2 regions of the Pseudoalteromonas sp. PS5 genome follow, and region 2 is predicted to be linked to the other one. Evidence: predicted binding sites of a transcription regulator. Region 2 holds the regulator's gene; the other holds the start of a gene.
What was found. The regulator FliA, encoded in region 2, starts transcription of late flagellar genes. The targets are predictions, from matches to a motif close to CTAAAGNTNNNNNNNNNNNNGCCGATA.
Positions count from the first base shown of each region.

Region 1: a site for FliA is predicted at 3,932-3,958, ahead of D9603_RS00310 (flagellin). Genes of this name have one in related genera too.

Region 1 covers NZ_RCSQ01000003.1:14,482-22,347, reverse strand. Annotated here, with positions in the region: gene D9603_RS00335 (6-hydroxymethylpterin diphosphokinase MptE-like protein) at 1-205, opposite strand, end outside; gene D9603_RS00330 (hypothetical protein) at 207-506, opposite strand; gene fliS (flagellar export chaperone FliS) at 496-924, opposite strand; gene fliD (flagellar filament capping protein FliD) at 942-2,357, opposite strand; gene D9603_RS00315 (flagellar protein FlaG) at 2,377-2,787, opposite strand; gene D9603_RS00310 (flagellin) at 2,869-3,831, opposite strand; gene D9603_RS00305 (flagellin) at 3,989-4,954, opposite strand; gene D9603_RS00300 (flagellin) at 5,861-6,823, opposite strand; gene flgL (flagellar hook-associated protein FlgL) at 7,139-7,866, opposite strand, start outside.
Region 2 covers NZ_RCSQ01000016.1:15,830-23,695, forward strand. Annotated here, with positions in the region: gene fliR (flagellar biosynthetic protein FliR) at 1-108, shown strand, start outside; gene flhB (flagellar biosynthesis protein FlhB) at 124-1,254, shown strand; gene flhA (flagellar biosynthesis protein FlhA) at 1,327-3,429, shown strand; gene flhF (flagellar biosynthesis protein FlhF) at 3,449-4,924, shown strand; gene D9603_RS02175 (MinD/ParA family protein) at 4,917-5,777, shown strand; gene D9603_RS02180 (RNA polymerase sigma factor FliA) at 5,780-6,514, shown strand; gene cheY (chemotaxis response regulator CheY) at 6,557-6,940, shown strand; gene D9603_RS02190 (protein phosphatase CheZ) at 6,960-7,733, shown strand; gene D9603_RS02195 (chemotaxis protein CheA) at 7,747-7,866, shown strand, end outside.

The sequences.
Region 1 (7,866 bases), on a different contig from region 2:
GTAAGCAAAAATTTTCATCAACGTTATACTCTTCAATAGCCTGTGCAATGCTGGGATAATATTGAGAGAAGCTATTTAAATTATCTGCAAACCTGCGATTTGCCTCTGTTGCAAATTCCGCTTCTCTTCTTGACTGCTCAATTGAAGTGACAGCGATATCTGATAATTCTTGAATCTGATTTTCTAGGGATTTGTCATCGGTCATATTAACGAAACTGCTTATAGATAAGAACTTTTTTATTATTTTGCTTGCGTTCAAGTAACTCTTTTCGCGTAGAGTGCTGTAGCTCAGCAACCTCACTGATTATTTTTCCGTATTCCTCAGCGATAATTCTAAGCTCATCAACTTCAGCTTGACTTCTCGTCCTTTTTTCGGAGATGTACTCCTTCAAGTCTTCAGCTAATGAAGACTCTAAGCTTGAAGCACTATCCAGCTCCCCATTTTGAATGTCTTTTCGGATCAATTCAAGCCGAGCAAATAACTGCTTTAGTACGTTACCCGACATTATAACTGTCTTGGTTCTCGGCGATTGTTTTGTGTCTGATCTCCGACGGAATCGCATCCCAAGCAGACTTTATTTCTTTAAGAAGGCTACTAACTTCATCAACTAACGCCGGATCGTTATTAATTGACGCGTCGAGCAATCTGTCAAGCATGTAAGAGTAAAGAGCGAAGAGGTTGTCAGTCACCTCACCACCAACTTTAAAATCTAAGCTGCTTCTAAGCGCTTCAATTATTGCCGACGCTTTTGACAGATGCTCTGCTTTTGCTTCTAGCTGCTTTTTCTCTATTGATACTTTCGCAAGTACGAGCTTTTCAACAGCGCCAGCCATCAACATCTGTATTATCTCATATCGATCAGCCCCTGCAACTCTCGTTTTTAACGCTTCTCTTTGGTAATTTTTTACTCGAGCATTATACATAACCATTGCCCCTAAATTTATTTAGACTTTGTAAAACCAGGTAAATTCGCTAGCTGTGCTCCCAGATAAGATTGAGTTTGTTGCATCTGTGCAATTAAAACATCCAAACCAGCATATTTCTTTCTGAGACTTTCTTCCAACGATTCCATTCTGTATTCGTGGTTGCTAACATCATCTTTTAAATCTTCAAGCTGGCTATTTAAGCTATTTTGCCTCTGCTTCAAGATACCACTGGAATCAGCATAGTTGCCAAGCAACTCTTCAAGTTTCTTAGCAACACCGTTTTCACCAGCAAATGCCGTGCCAATATCATCAAAATTTTCATCCATTGCTTCATTTAAGCTTCGGACTAGGGATGATTTTTCAAGGTAACCGTCATCTTTCACACCGATACCTATATCAAAAATTGATTCAAACGGCCCAGCATCAACTAGTTCTGATGACAGCGTAGTAATTAACTGGTCGCTTAACGACCTCATAGAAGAGTCACCATTCAGGGGCTTTGATGCTCTAGTTTGCAGTCCTATCATACCTATAAGGTTATTGTAGTTTGCGATAAACTCATCAACCAACTTTGTCACTGATTCGCGGTCGTAGTCGATATTCAATTTTGCGGTTTCATAACCGTCAATATCATTGCCTTCACTCACTTCCAATGCCTTAATTGTCATATCTTGTACGGCATTCTTAAAAGTATTTGTTGAGCTAGTTACCTCTAACCCGTCTACAGTGATTACAGCATTTTGCGCGTCCTGAACCGAGGTCATACCAGCTGTACCACCTGCAAATGGAGATGTGCTGACAGCGTCTAGTTCAGCTGTATCAGACGTGATGGTCAAGTTATTTCCATCGCCTGTAACGTTTGACGTTAGCACTAACTTAGAACCGACACTTGTGTTTCCTGTATTAACAATATTAGCAGTCACACCGAAATTTGAGTCTGAGGAATTTATTGCATCTCGTAATTCTGCAAGCGTCATACCAGCCGCCACATCAAGAGTAAAAGCCTTGTCTGCACCCGCACCGAAGGTCAATGTTCCTCCCGATGCACTTACCACAGCGTCTGTAGAATCAAAAGAAGCGTCGGCAGACACAACTCGGCTGCCTTCAGCAAGTTGCTTGACTGCGACTTTAAAGTTACCTGTAGAAATATCAGAGGTAGGCGTTACGCTTATAATATCTCCCGCAGTTGGCTGTCTTATATTAGCGACTCGTTTACCAAAGTTTTTTGAGTCTGCTAACTTTTCCATCGTATCTTGGAGCTTTGAAACCGCACCTTTCACTTCACCAATAGAGGAAAGTTCTACAGTCAACGACTCCTTTTTCTTGGTAAACGCCTGCATTTTAGGAACATTTTCGGCATCTATCGATGCTTTGATAATGCTTTCAAGGTTAAGCCCTGAACCTACACCAGCTGAAGTAATTAATGGCATAACTCCCCCTTAAGATAATTCATGCTGTTTCATCGAACAGCAAACCTCTACTAGATACTTTATCGGCAAACTCTTCCAATGCTTTAGCCACTTCCCTAAACTCCTCTGATGGTATCTCGCGGATCACTTTATTGCTCTCTGAATCTATTACCTTGACAATCGGCGGATCGCCCTCTTCATCAAACTCAAATTGTAAATTCGTCGATGTGACGGGAATAAACTGATTTACTTTTTCAAGATTTTGCTTTACTTCAGCAACCAGGTTACCTTTGCTTTGCTCGTCTTCACGAGCTTTGTGCGTGTCTCGCCCTGTTTCTAGTTGCTCTACTGCTCTTGTCGTCTCAGCTCCACGTTCATCTTTTGACAATTCGTCAGGCTTTTGCTGCAAAACATTTGGCCCCGAATGTGTTGAAACTTGTATTTCTTTCACAACACACCTCCGAAATAAACCTAGTTTACAGTATACGTCAAGTTCGTGAATTATTCACAAACTTGACGCTACTGTTGTTCATTAACCTAACAACGATAACGCCACTTGTGGACGCTGGTTCGCCTGGCTAAGAATTGAACTACTTGCTTGCTGGAGAATCTGCATTTTTGTTAAATTTGCAGTTTCCTGTGCAAAGTCAGTATCTTGAATACGAGATCGCGCAGCCGTCAAATTCTCGGCAACGTTTGATTGATTTCGTATCGTAGACTGGAAACGGTTTTGCACCGCACCTAGCTCAGCACGCTTCTTGTCAACTACTGCGATTAACGCATCCATACCAGCCATAACTGCTTGCGCATTTGCTTGTGTAGATACCGAAATACCACTGGCAGTAAATACACCAGAAAAGCTAGTTGCATCTGCTGAAGCACCTACTGAGGTACTAATGCTTCCCGCTGTCGCACTTAAAGAAGCACCGGTTACGCCACTAGCAATACCAGCTATACCCGACAAAGTAAACCCGCCATTAGCAACCAAGCTATTTGTAGTAGCACCCACATTTTGCATACTAAAACTGATCGTTTGCACGGCATCAGCACCAACTTGGAAGTTTGCATCATAGCTACCGTCAAGCAAGTTTTGACCACCAAATGTGGTATCTGCAGCAACCCTATTCACTTCTTTAGATAGCGACTGGATCTCTTCTTGTATTGCTAAGCGGTCTTCATCAGTATTAGAGCCGTTAGAAGCCTGCTGTGCCAATGTGCGAATACGCTGAAACATTTGTGTTGTTTCATCTAGCGCACCTTCGGCTGTTTGTGCTAATGATATACCATCATTTGCATTTCGAATGCCCTGATTCAGACCATTGATTTGACCTGTGAGACGATTAGATATCTGCATACCAGCAGCATCATCTTTCGCACTATTTATACGAAAACCTGAAGATAGTCTTTTAAAGGACGTATCAAGTGAATTCGCAGAGTTCATTAACTGACGCTGCGCATTTAATGAGCTAACGTTAGTATTTACATATAAAGCCATAATAGCCTCCGCTTTATCAATTTTAATCAAAGCGTCGGGATACCCCTACCCTTCAGCTTCGACGAGTTAGAGTCCTAAAGTTATAGTTCTCTAACTCTGCTATCGACTGACAAAGAAAAAGCTTTAGCTTTTTTTTAAATAATTTGATTATTCAGTTTTAACCTTGAAGTAAGCTCAATGCTGCTTGCGGTCTTTGGTTAGCCTGGCCGAGTATGGTCTGACTTGCCTGTTGTAGGATCTGGTTCTTTGTCAGCTTGGCCGTTTCTAAAGCAAAATCGGCATCTTTAATTCGAGATTTTGCAGCTGATAAGTTCTCAGATATATTCGCTTGGTTTCGAATTGTAGATTGGAAGCGGTTTTGAACTGCACCTAATTCGGCACGTTTTTTATCCACTACTGCAATTAACGCATCCATACCAGCCATTACCGCTTGAGCATTGGCTTGAGTTGATACAGATATACCAGATGCTGTATAAACTGCAGCGAAGCTTGTCGCATCAGCCGAGACTCCAACAGATGTACTAATGGAGCCTGCAACAGCGCTAAGAGAGGCGCCACTTACACCACTTGCGATACCAGCAATACCTGACAAAGTAAAGCCGCCATTTGACACCATACTATTAGACGTTGCCCCAACAAACTGCATACTAAAGCCTATTGTCTGAACGGCATCAGCGCCAACTTGGAAGTTAGCCGCGTATGTGCCATCAAGCAAGTTTTGACCACCAAACGTGGTGTCGGAGGCAACACGGTTGACTTCTTTGGCTAGCTGCTGGATTTCTTCTTGGATCGCTAACCTGTCTTCATCAGTGTTAGAGCCGTTAGCTGCTTGCTGTGAAAGCGTTCTGATCCGCTGAAACATCGACGTAATTTCATCCATCGCCCCTTCTGCAGTCTGTGCCAAAGAAATACCATCATTAGCATTTCGGTTTCCTTGATTCAGACCCATAATTTGTGATTGAAGACGGTCGGAAATTTGTAGACCAGCCGCATCATCTGCCGCACTATTGATGCGCATACCTGATGATAAACGTTTAAAAGAAGTATCTAGTTCATTGCCAGAATTAGTTAGTTGTCTTTGTGCGTTAATAGCACTGACATTAGTATTTACATATAAAGCCATAACTCACTCTCTTTTTGTCAAATCAATTATCTAATTGATAGATAGTTAAATGACAAAGCGGCACTTATGCATCGGGTGTTCAACCAACTAAGGCAACCAATTGCCACTTTGACGCCAAAATTAACTCTGACAAGATATAAGCAATATGCAGGCCAACAATAAAATACGTATTCTAAATAGTGAAGTCGATAGGAATTATCTAACCTGAGGTTTAGATAAGGAGTCTTCCAACTCATTGCTGCTAAAGCATAACTTAGTTTTTCCTTGTCTAGCCAGAGAGTTTTATGGAAAACACCGCTTCCGCGTCCTGCTCTCGTTAAGGTGTTTGCATCCTACGCATTAATAGCTGGCCATTAGAAGTGAATTTAACGCAGCCAGCGCGAAAATCAGCAATAAAAATCACTATTTATCAAAAAGTTAGACTCCCTAGTTGAGCAATAGCATAAGTTGAGAGAGTGAGCGAGTTGAAGTAGGAAAGTAGTTGTAGCAACTTCTATTGCGTTGCTGTACTGCCAAACAACCTAGATCAATACAGGAGTTTCAACTGCGAAATATCAGAAGATTAGCAGTAATAATATTTTTCTTTAATTCTGCTATGACCAATCGCAAAGAGTAATTTACAACAGTAGCATAAGAAGGCGTTACTAGTGATGACTCAGTTCTCAGGGGCTCCCCAACTTGCGTCAATAAACTATCTATATAAAAAAGAGGCCCAAGAGCCTCTTTTGTTTTAATTTTGAGAGTGAGTGTCATTTTTCCAGCACAAAGTTGGCATACTATGTGCTTTACTTAACGTGTTCATTGTTTAAATGAACGCAGTTGGATTTTAAGCTCCTCCGCTTTATCATCCAATTCGGTGTCTAGGCAAATACCCCATTCGGCCTAGGCACCTTTACCTTCCTATGCTTATCCTAGTAGACTCAAAGCAGCCTGAGGACGCTGGTTAGCCTGACTCAAGATTGTTTGGCTAGCCTGTTGAAGGATCTGCATTTTCGTTAAGTTTGCCGTTTCTTGCGCAAAGTCTGTATCTTTGATACGTGATTTAGCAGCAGATAAGTTTTCAGCAATATTCGACTGGTTACGAATTGTTGACTGGAATCGGTTCTGTACCGCACCAAGCTCAGCACGTTTCTTATCAACTACTGCAATCAAAGCATCCATACCGGCCATTACTGCTTGCGCATTAGCTTGTGTCGATACTGAAATACCTGATGCAGTGAAAACACCAGAGAAACTTGTTGCATCCGCTGAAACCCCAACAGAAGTACTGATCGTTCCGGCAGTTGCACTCAACGAAGCTCCGGTTACACCACTTGCAATACCTGCGATACCTGAAAGCGTAAAGCCGCCATTTGCCACTAAGCTGTTCGTAGTCGCGCCTACAGTTTGCATACTGAAGCTGATTGTTTGAACAGCATCGGCACCTACTTGGAAGTTAGCAGCATATGAGCCGTCAAGTAGGTTTTGACCACCAAACGTTGTATCTGCTGCAACACGGTTTACTTCTTTTGATAGAGATTGGATCTCTTCTTGAATCGCCAATCTATCTTCGTCAGTATTAGAGCCGTTTGCTGCTTGTTGTGCTAGCGTACGGATACGCTGGAACATTGAGGTAACTTCGTCCATTGCACCTTCTGCAGTTTGTGCTAGAGAGATGCCGTCGTTTGCGTTACGATTACCTTGGTTTAGACCGTTAATTTGTGATGTTAAACGGTCTGAAATTTGTAGACCTGCCGCATCGTCAGCTGCGCTGTTAATACGAAAGCCTGAAGATAGACGCTTGAATGATGTATCTAGTGAGTTACCAGAATTCATTAATTGTCTTTGTGCGTTCAATGAACTTACGTTAGTATTTACATAAAGTGCCATGATGGTTCTCCCACTTTAAATCGAGTCTTTCACTCTCAAACTTAGATTCTTTTCCAACCTTTGAATGTTTTTCACTCTCCGGCTTGGTTAATTAAGTTATCGGTCGGCAAAATATTTCCTTTAGTGTTTTTTTTAAAAAAATTTATCATCATGATTAGTATAGATTTTTATCTTGAAACCAAACTATTTGACAAAGTTTTGACGGCAAGACATTACCAGCCTTAAATAATTACTAACTATATATAATTCAAACTGTTGGGTGAGAAAGGTAAAGTTTTAGTAGTTGTAGGGGAAGCAGCCTGTAAAGGCTGCGTTTTAACGAATGTAGTCCAGTAAAGAAAGGTTAGTTAAACGACCAAATGTAGCTTGAGAGGCCTGCAAGGCGGTTTCATGCTTAGTAAGCTCAGAAATCGCAGAGTAAAAGTCAACTTCCATCAGCGCTGCTTTATTAGCTTTGTTATCCACATCAAGATCGGAGTTAGCTTGTTTGACTAGTTTTGCAGCATTAAGTCTACCACCAAGTCCTGCTTGAGCCTGTGATACCTTTATCTTTGCGTTATCCAAACCCGTAATGCCATCTGCAAGTACTTGTTTGTAATCTTCACCCGTAATGCTTGGATCTCGTAAAGAGGTGATCATAGATTCCAACGTGTTAAGAATATTTTCTTTCTGGGGCTTTTCTAAATCAAAGCTGATTTGCCCAGGCGCTGCACCATCATATTTAAATTCCATCCCTGCTACTTTTACCGCATTACCTTCAAAGGTACCAGTCGAGATAACCGTACCGCCTTGCTCCAACTGATAGGTGTTTGGTGTGCCTGCAGCTATGACTAAATCAAAAGTATTCGCTCCTGCAGGAGCGGCAGGGTCTGCGTTGTAGTTTGCTTTGTGAAATTTATCAAATACTGCTTGCTCATCAACATAGACAGATGCCGAGGTCACCCCGCCAGATACAACCCCTGTATTTGAGGTGATATTGAGGCGTTTGTCTGCACTCTCAAAAACGTCAAAGCCGTTGTCACTTGAACGAACTTCAACACTTT
Region 2 (7,866 bases):
GGTTTAACAATTATTTGGGCTACTTTAGGGAATTTTTTAGCACAATTTGAATTTCAGTGGCTAAAAATGACAGAGCTAATGTGTAACCTTATTGGTTGTACGGTATAGAGGTGCAAGTAAAAGATGGCAGAAGATTCAGGTCAAGAGCGCACCGAAGAGCCCACAGCAAAAAAAATTAGTGAGGCAAGAAAAAAAGGACAAGTGGCGCGCTCAAAAGAGCTCGGGACGACATTTGTATTGTTATTTTCTGCAATAGCATTGTTACTGTATGGACCAGGGATCGGCAAAGCGCTCTACAATGTAATGGGCAGAATGCTATCGTTAAATCGCAATGAAACGTACGATACAACAAAAATGTTTGCGGTTTGGGCAGATGTTGCCGATGAATTACTGTTTCCTATGGCTATGTTCGTTTTTATTATCGCTATTGCTGGAGTGGTTGGAAATACATTGCTTGGTGGGTTTAACTTTTCATGGGAGGCTGCGGCACCAAAAGCCAGTAAAATGTCACCAATGAAAGGCATTAAACGCATGCTAGGGCCTCAAGCTGCAATAGAGTTGTTAAAATCAATACTAAAGTTTGTACTCGTTGCTGGCTTTGCTATCTTATTGATTAAAATATATTTTTATGAAATATTGCATTTAAGTATAGAGCAGATCCCCTCAAGTATTGAGCATGCGCTAGAGATTATCGCGTGGATGTTTTTAGCTCTGAGCTGCACTATGATAGTGATTTCCGCGATTGATGCCCCTTACCAAAGTTATAATCATCATAAACAACTAAAAATGACCTTACAAGAGGTGAAAGATGAATATAAAAACGCCGAAGGTGATCCGCAAATAAAAGCCCGGATCCGCCGTACTCAAAGAGAAATGTCGCAGCGGCGGATGATGCAGGATGTGCCAGATGCAGATGTTGTAGTAACAAACCCAACTCACTATTCTGTCGCGCTAAAATACGATACTGAGCGGGCTGGAGCGCCTATTGTTCTGGCAAAAGGGGTTGATGAATTGGCGATGCAGATAAGAAAGATTGCAATTGGCCGAGATGTACCCATCGTTGAATCTCCAGCGTTGACTCGTTCTCTTTATCATACAACAGAGATCGGAGATCAAATTCCAGAGCAATTATTTACAGCAGTTGCTCAAGTGCTAGCTTACGTTTTTCAACTTAACCGTTTTCAAAAGGGCAAAGGCAAACGGCCAACTGCCTTAAGCAAAAACCTACCAATACCTAATGAACTTAAGCACTAGTTAATCTTGATTTCAAGCTGGAATACATATTGCATTGATTTATCTGTGTCAAATTTTTGCATGTGTTAAGTTATGGAATTTAAAGCAGTTTTACAGCAACTCAATCGAGATAAAAAAGAATACGCTAAGGGGGTGGGGACACCTCTGTTGGTATTAGCTGCATTAGGTATGGTTATTTTACCTTTACCACCTTTTTTACTCGATATTTTATTTTCTTTTAACATAGCACTCGCGCTGGTGGTGCTCCTGGTGACGGTTTACACCATGAAGCCATTAGAGTTTGGTATGTTTCCAGCAGTACTATTGATAGCCACAATAATGCGCTTAGCATTAAATGTTGCAAGTACCCGAGTGGTACTTCTTGAAGGGCACAATGGTGGTGATGCCGCAGGTAAAGTAATTGAGGCATTTGGTAGTGTGGTTATTGGTGGTAACTATGCCGTTGGTCTGGTTGTATTCCTTATTCTCATCATCATTAATTTTGTCGTTATTACCAAAGGTGCAGGCCGTATTTCTGAAGTATCCGCACGTTTTACACTTGACGCAATGCCTGGTAAACAAATGGCGATTGATGCTGACCTTAATGCAGGGTTTATTTCTGCCGACGAAGCAAGAACTCGCCGTGATGAAGTGACACGTGAAGCTGACTTTTATGGCTCGATGGATGGTGCCAGTAAGTTTGTTAAAGGTGATGCGATTGCTGGCATAGTGATCTTAGCAATTAATATTATTGGTGGTCTTTTTGTTGGCATGATCCAACATGACTTAAGCTTTGGTCGTGCGATGGAAGTGTATACCATGCTAACTATCGGGGACGGACTGGTCGCACAAATCCCTTCATTATTATTGTCTATTGGTACCGCGATAGTTGTTACTCGTCAAAATGAATCGCACAACATGGGCGATCAGTTTAAGAGTCAGCTTGGTAATGAAAAATCACTATCGATTGCTTCTGGTATTTTAATTACGATGGGTCTGGTTCCAGGCATGCCTCACGTTGCTTTTTTGGGTTTAGGGGCTTTGTTGGGTTACATCGCTTACTACACCAGCCAGCAGAAGAAAAAAGCCGAAATTGAAAAGGCAGAACAAGCGGCGAAAGGCTCTTCGGCAAAAGGTGGGCAGCAGCAAGAGCAAAAAGAGCTTGGCTGGGACGATGTTCAACCTGTCGATGTAATAGGTCTAGAAGTTGGTTACCGCCTCATCCCACTAGTCGATCAGGCACAAGGTGGTGAGTTATTAAGTAGGATCAAAGGAGTTCGTAAGAAGCTCTCGCAAGAATTGGGCTTTTTAGTACCACCAGTACATATTCGCGATAACCTAGAATTAGACCCTAATGCTTATAATATTACTCTAATGGGAGTAGGCTCTGGAACTGGTGAGTTAAAGCATGGTGACGAATTGGCGATTAATCCAGGGCAAGTATTTGGCCCAATTAAGGGCATAGAAACCAAAGACCCAGCATTTGGATTGGATGCGGTATGGATTAAGCCGGATCAGAAGGACGAGGCGCATTCTCTTGGTTATACAGTTGTTGATGCAGCAACTGTAGTTGCCACTCATATCAGTCAGCTGCTTACAAATAATGCTTCATTGTTACTTGGCCATGAAGAAGTACAAAACCTTTTAGACATGCTAGCTAAAAGTCACCCTCGTTTAGTTGAAGGCCTTGTACCCGATATCTTGCCTTTGACTACGGTGGTTAAGGTATTACAAAATTTACTTAATGAAGGCGTTGCTATTCGCGATATGCGCTCAATTGTGCAAACACTTGTCGAGTATGGCCCTCGCAGCCAAGACCCTGATGTACTAACCGCTGCAGTGCGAATTTCCCTACGTAGACTAATCGTACAAGATGCTGTTGGAGGAGACGATGAAATCCCTGTCATAACATTGGCACCTGAGTTGGAACAGATGTTGCATCAGTCACTTCAGAACGCAGGTGATGAGGGGGCAGGCATAGAACCTGGCTTGGCAGAGAGGCTTCAAGAGTCATTAAAAGAAGCACATCATAACCAAGAAATGCTAGGTGAGCCGTCCATCTTATTAACCTCAGGTATGTTAAGAAGTGTATTGTCTAGGTTTGTTAAACACACTATCCCAGGTTTACGAGTGATGTCGTATCAAGAAGTGCCTGAAGAGAGACAAATCAAGATAGTAAGCTCGGTAGGACAATAGAGGATAAAGGGGCTGTAACATGAAAATTAAACGTTTCTTTGCAAAAGATATGCGTACGGCTTTAAATGAAGTTAAAGAAGAGCTTGGCGCAGATGCTGTCATTATGTCTAACAAAAAGCTAGCTGATGGTGTTGAAATTGTTGCTGCAATTGATAATGACCGCACAGCTGCACCGGTGCAACAACCTACAACTGGCCGAGCTAGTGCACCAAAAGAAACACAAACGCGTTTTGTGCGACCAGAGCCTCGTCAAGCACAACCAGCTAAGCAGGCTCAGGTAGCTGACAGCTTAGAGGCGCTTTTGGAGCGTCAAGCTCCACGTCCTCGCTCACCAGAGCTTGCCTCTATGTTCTCGCAGTCAGGCATTGATACAGAACAGATGCTAGGCAACCAACGCAAGATGCAACCAGAGGCGAAGCCTACTTACAGGTCAGCGCCACAAACTCATCGTCAATCTTTTGACTTTGAAGATGAAGCCACAGAGCAATCGAAGCCGTGGGGAGAATCTGATGACCTCGATAATGGCTTTGGTGATGATTTAACAGAGGTTCATAGCAAAAAAGATGAAATGAGTGCAATGCGCGAAGAGATGAACTCAATTCGCCAGCTGCTAGAGCATCAGGTATCTGGGCTAATGAAACAAGAAATGGCGCGTCGCGATCCGACACGAGCTTGCCTTGTAGACCGTCTGGAGGGGATGGGGATTGATAAAGAAGTTGCTGAACAAATGGCATGCTTCATTCCAGATGATGTATCAAGAAAAGAGGCGTGGAGCGCACTCTTAAATATGGTCATAAATCAGATGCACACCACCAACAATGATATTTTGCGTCAAGGTGGCGTTTTTGCAATGGTCGGCCCGACTGGTGTAGGTAAGACAACGACAGTGGCAAAACTTGCAGCATTGGGCGCCCAAAAATACGGTGCAGATAAAGTTGCACTTATTACAACGGATACCTACAGAATTGGCGCTTACGAGCAACTAGCAACCTATGGTAGAATCATCGGCTGTCCAGTTAAGCAAGTAAAAGATGCAAATGAACTTGCAGAAGTGCTTTATCATTTACGTAATAAGCGTCTAGTATTAATAGACACGGCAGGAATGAGTCAAAGAGATTTGCGCTTAACTGAACAGTTAAATACACTTATGCGTAGCGCAAGAGTTGATATTAGAAGTTATTTAGTGTTAAGTGCGACATCACAAATGAACGTGTTGCAAGAAACGGTAAGACACTTCCAAAAAGTAAATTTAAGTGGCTGTATTTTCACAAAACTTGATGAAAGTCTAAGTTTAGGTGAGATTATTAGCATAGCGATTCAAAATCGCTTGCCAATAGGGTATCTTACCAACGGTCAGCGAGTGCCAGAGGACATTCGTGTAGCAAATGCTCAAAAGCTAGTAAAAAAGGCTGAGCAACTGTATTTAAAAAGAATAAAAGCACAGCACTCTCGACGTGTACCTGTAGCGTCAGAGTCAGTAGGAATGTATGATTAACACAGTTTTAGATCAAGCAAGTGGCCTGCGTAGAATGAGTCAAAGTAGCAACCAGGGTGTAAAAGTCATAGCCGTGACCGGCGGCAAAGGGGGAGTGGGGAAAACCAATGTTTCGCTCAATACCGCTATTGCTATGGGTCAGCAAGGACAGCGTGTTCTTGTTTTAGATGCGGACTTAGGCTTGGCAAACTGTGATGTGATGCTAGGTCTAAGAGTCGAAAAGAATTTATCACATGTCTTATCAGGAGAGTGTGAACTAGATGAAATTCTAGTTGAAGGGCCTGCAGGTATAAAAATTGTACCAGCTACGTCAGGTTCTCAGAATATGGTTGAGCTCACTCCAGCAGAGCATGCTGGGTTAATAAGAGCTTTTAGTGAACTAAATACACAATTTGATGTGTTAATTGTTGACACTGCAGCCGGAATTTCGGATATGGTGTTGAGTTTTTCTCGTGCCGCTCAAGACGTACTCGTGGTAGTGTGTGATGAACCGACATCCATTACAGATGCCTACGCATTAATTAAAGTATTAAGTCGAGAACATGGAGTTTACCGCTTTAAAATAGTGGCCAATATGGTTCGTAGCATGCGTGAAGGTCAGGAACTTTTTGCTAAACTATCAAAAGTGACCGATCGTTTTCTTGACGTTGCTCTAGAGCTTGTCGCGACAGTACCGTTTGATGAAAATATGCGTAAGTCATCACGTCGACAAAGGGCTATCGTTGATTTATTTCCAAGCTCTCCTGCAGCTGTTGCTATTAAAGGCTTAGCTACGAGAGCGGCTAAGTGGCCAATTCCTCATCAGCCTTCTGGTCATTTAGAATTTTTTATTGAACAACTTGTAAACGGGTGATTATGGCTTCTCCGGTCAACAGAGCTGCGGGATATCAAACTTCTGACCATATTCATAAGGTGGTTGAAAGGCATGCTCCACTTGTCAAAAAAGTGGCGTGTCACCTAATCGCTCGACTTCCGGCAAGCGTGCAACTTGATGATTTGATCCAATCAGGAATGATAGGGTTAATTGAGGCAACAAAAAACTTTGACGCCAGTAAAGGTGCCAGTTTTGAAACTTTCGCGGGCATACGTATTCGAGGTGCGATGCTTGATGAAATTCGTCGTGGAGATTGGGCTCCCCGATCTGTCCACAAAAATAGCCGAATGGTTGCAGAGACTATATCTGAGCTCGAATCTCTCCTTGGTCGAGAACCAAAAGACACTGAAATCGCTGAAAAACTTGATATATCTCTAGATGAGTACCATCATATTTTACATGATGTAAATGCAAGCAAAGTAATAGGCATTGAGGATCTTGGGGTAGACGAAGATGTGATTACCCCTGCAAATAGCGATTTTGCGCTAGACAAACCGTTTAATAACGTTAAAAATGAACGTTTTAACGAGTCTTTAGTAAATGCGATAAAATCATTACCAGAAAGAGATGCCATGGTTTTGTCGCTTTATTATAACGATGAAATGAATTTAAAAGAGATTGGCGCCATTTTAGATGTCAGTGAATCTCGAGTAAGTCAAATTCACGGTCAGGCAATGATAAAGCTAAAAGCTAAAATCAATGACTGGATAAATTAGAGTACATAAAATAGTTGGGTTCGAACCTCACTGGAGGAAGTTTTGGATAAGAACATGAAGATTCTCGTGGTTGATGATTTCTCTACTATGAGAAGAATAATCAAAAACCTATTAAGAGATTTAGGCTTTACAAATGTTCAAGAAGCTGATGATGGTAGTACAGCACTTCCGATGCTACAAAATCAGGAGTTTGACTTTGTAGTAACTGATTGGAATATGCCAGGAATGCAAGGGATCGATTTATTGCGAGCAATACGAGCTGATGCAAAGTTGAAACATATTCCTGTGCTTATGGTAACCGCGGAAGCAAAAAAAGAGCAGATCGTTGCTGCAGCACAGGCTGGGGTTAATGGTTATATCGTGAAACCATTTACGGCAGGTACACTTAAAACCAAGCTTGAAAAAGTATTTGAGCGCTTAGGCTAACAGCAAGGGGAAATGGCCTATGTCTGTAAACGCTGCGCCTCAAATTACACTCGAGCAAGCTAAACAACTTGTAGAGCTATTAGAGCAAGGTGAACAAGAAAAAGCGGATCAGCTGATTTTAGAGGCTGCTAACAAAGAGCAATCCGAGTTATTTGCAGAGGTTGGCAAGCTTACTCGTCAGTTACATGAGTCATTGAAAAACTTTGAACTGGATACTCGCCTTGCAGACCTCACAACGGAGGCCATTCCTGACGCTAAACAGCGCCTCAACTACGTCATGGAAATGACGGAGAGCGCTGCAAACAAAACGATGGACGCTGTCGAAGAGAGCTTACCGTTGGCACAAAACCTTGCCGACGAACTAGCACAAATAAAGCCAACTTGGGATCGTTTAATGAGTAGAGATATTCAGCTCGGAGAATTCAAATCTCTGTGCCACGACCTAGATAGCTTTATGCAGACTTCGAAAACACGTACGGACGAGTTACAAGGTTTGATGACAAACGTGCTCATGGCACAAGATTATCAAGACTTAACTGGTCAGGTCATCCGCCGTGTCATTGAATTAGTTCGAGAAGTAGAAGATAGTCTCATTCATCTCCTTACTGTGTTTGGTTCAGCAGACGAAACACAGGCCGGTACTAAATCGAATGAAAATGAAATAAAAACAACAGAGACTATCAGTGATGAATTGTCTGGGCCTGAAGGTCCAATTATTGACGCTGAATCACGAGACGACGTGGTTTCTGGTCAAGACGAAGTCGATGACTTGCTATCTAGTTTAGGCTTCTAGTTGGAGAGTGTGTATGAGCTTTGAAGTCGATGAAGATATCTTGCAGGACTTTCTTGTTGAAGCAGGCGAAATATTAGAGCTTTTATCTGAGCAGCTTGTTGAGCTAGAAAACAACCCTGAAGATAAAGAACTT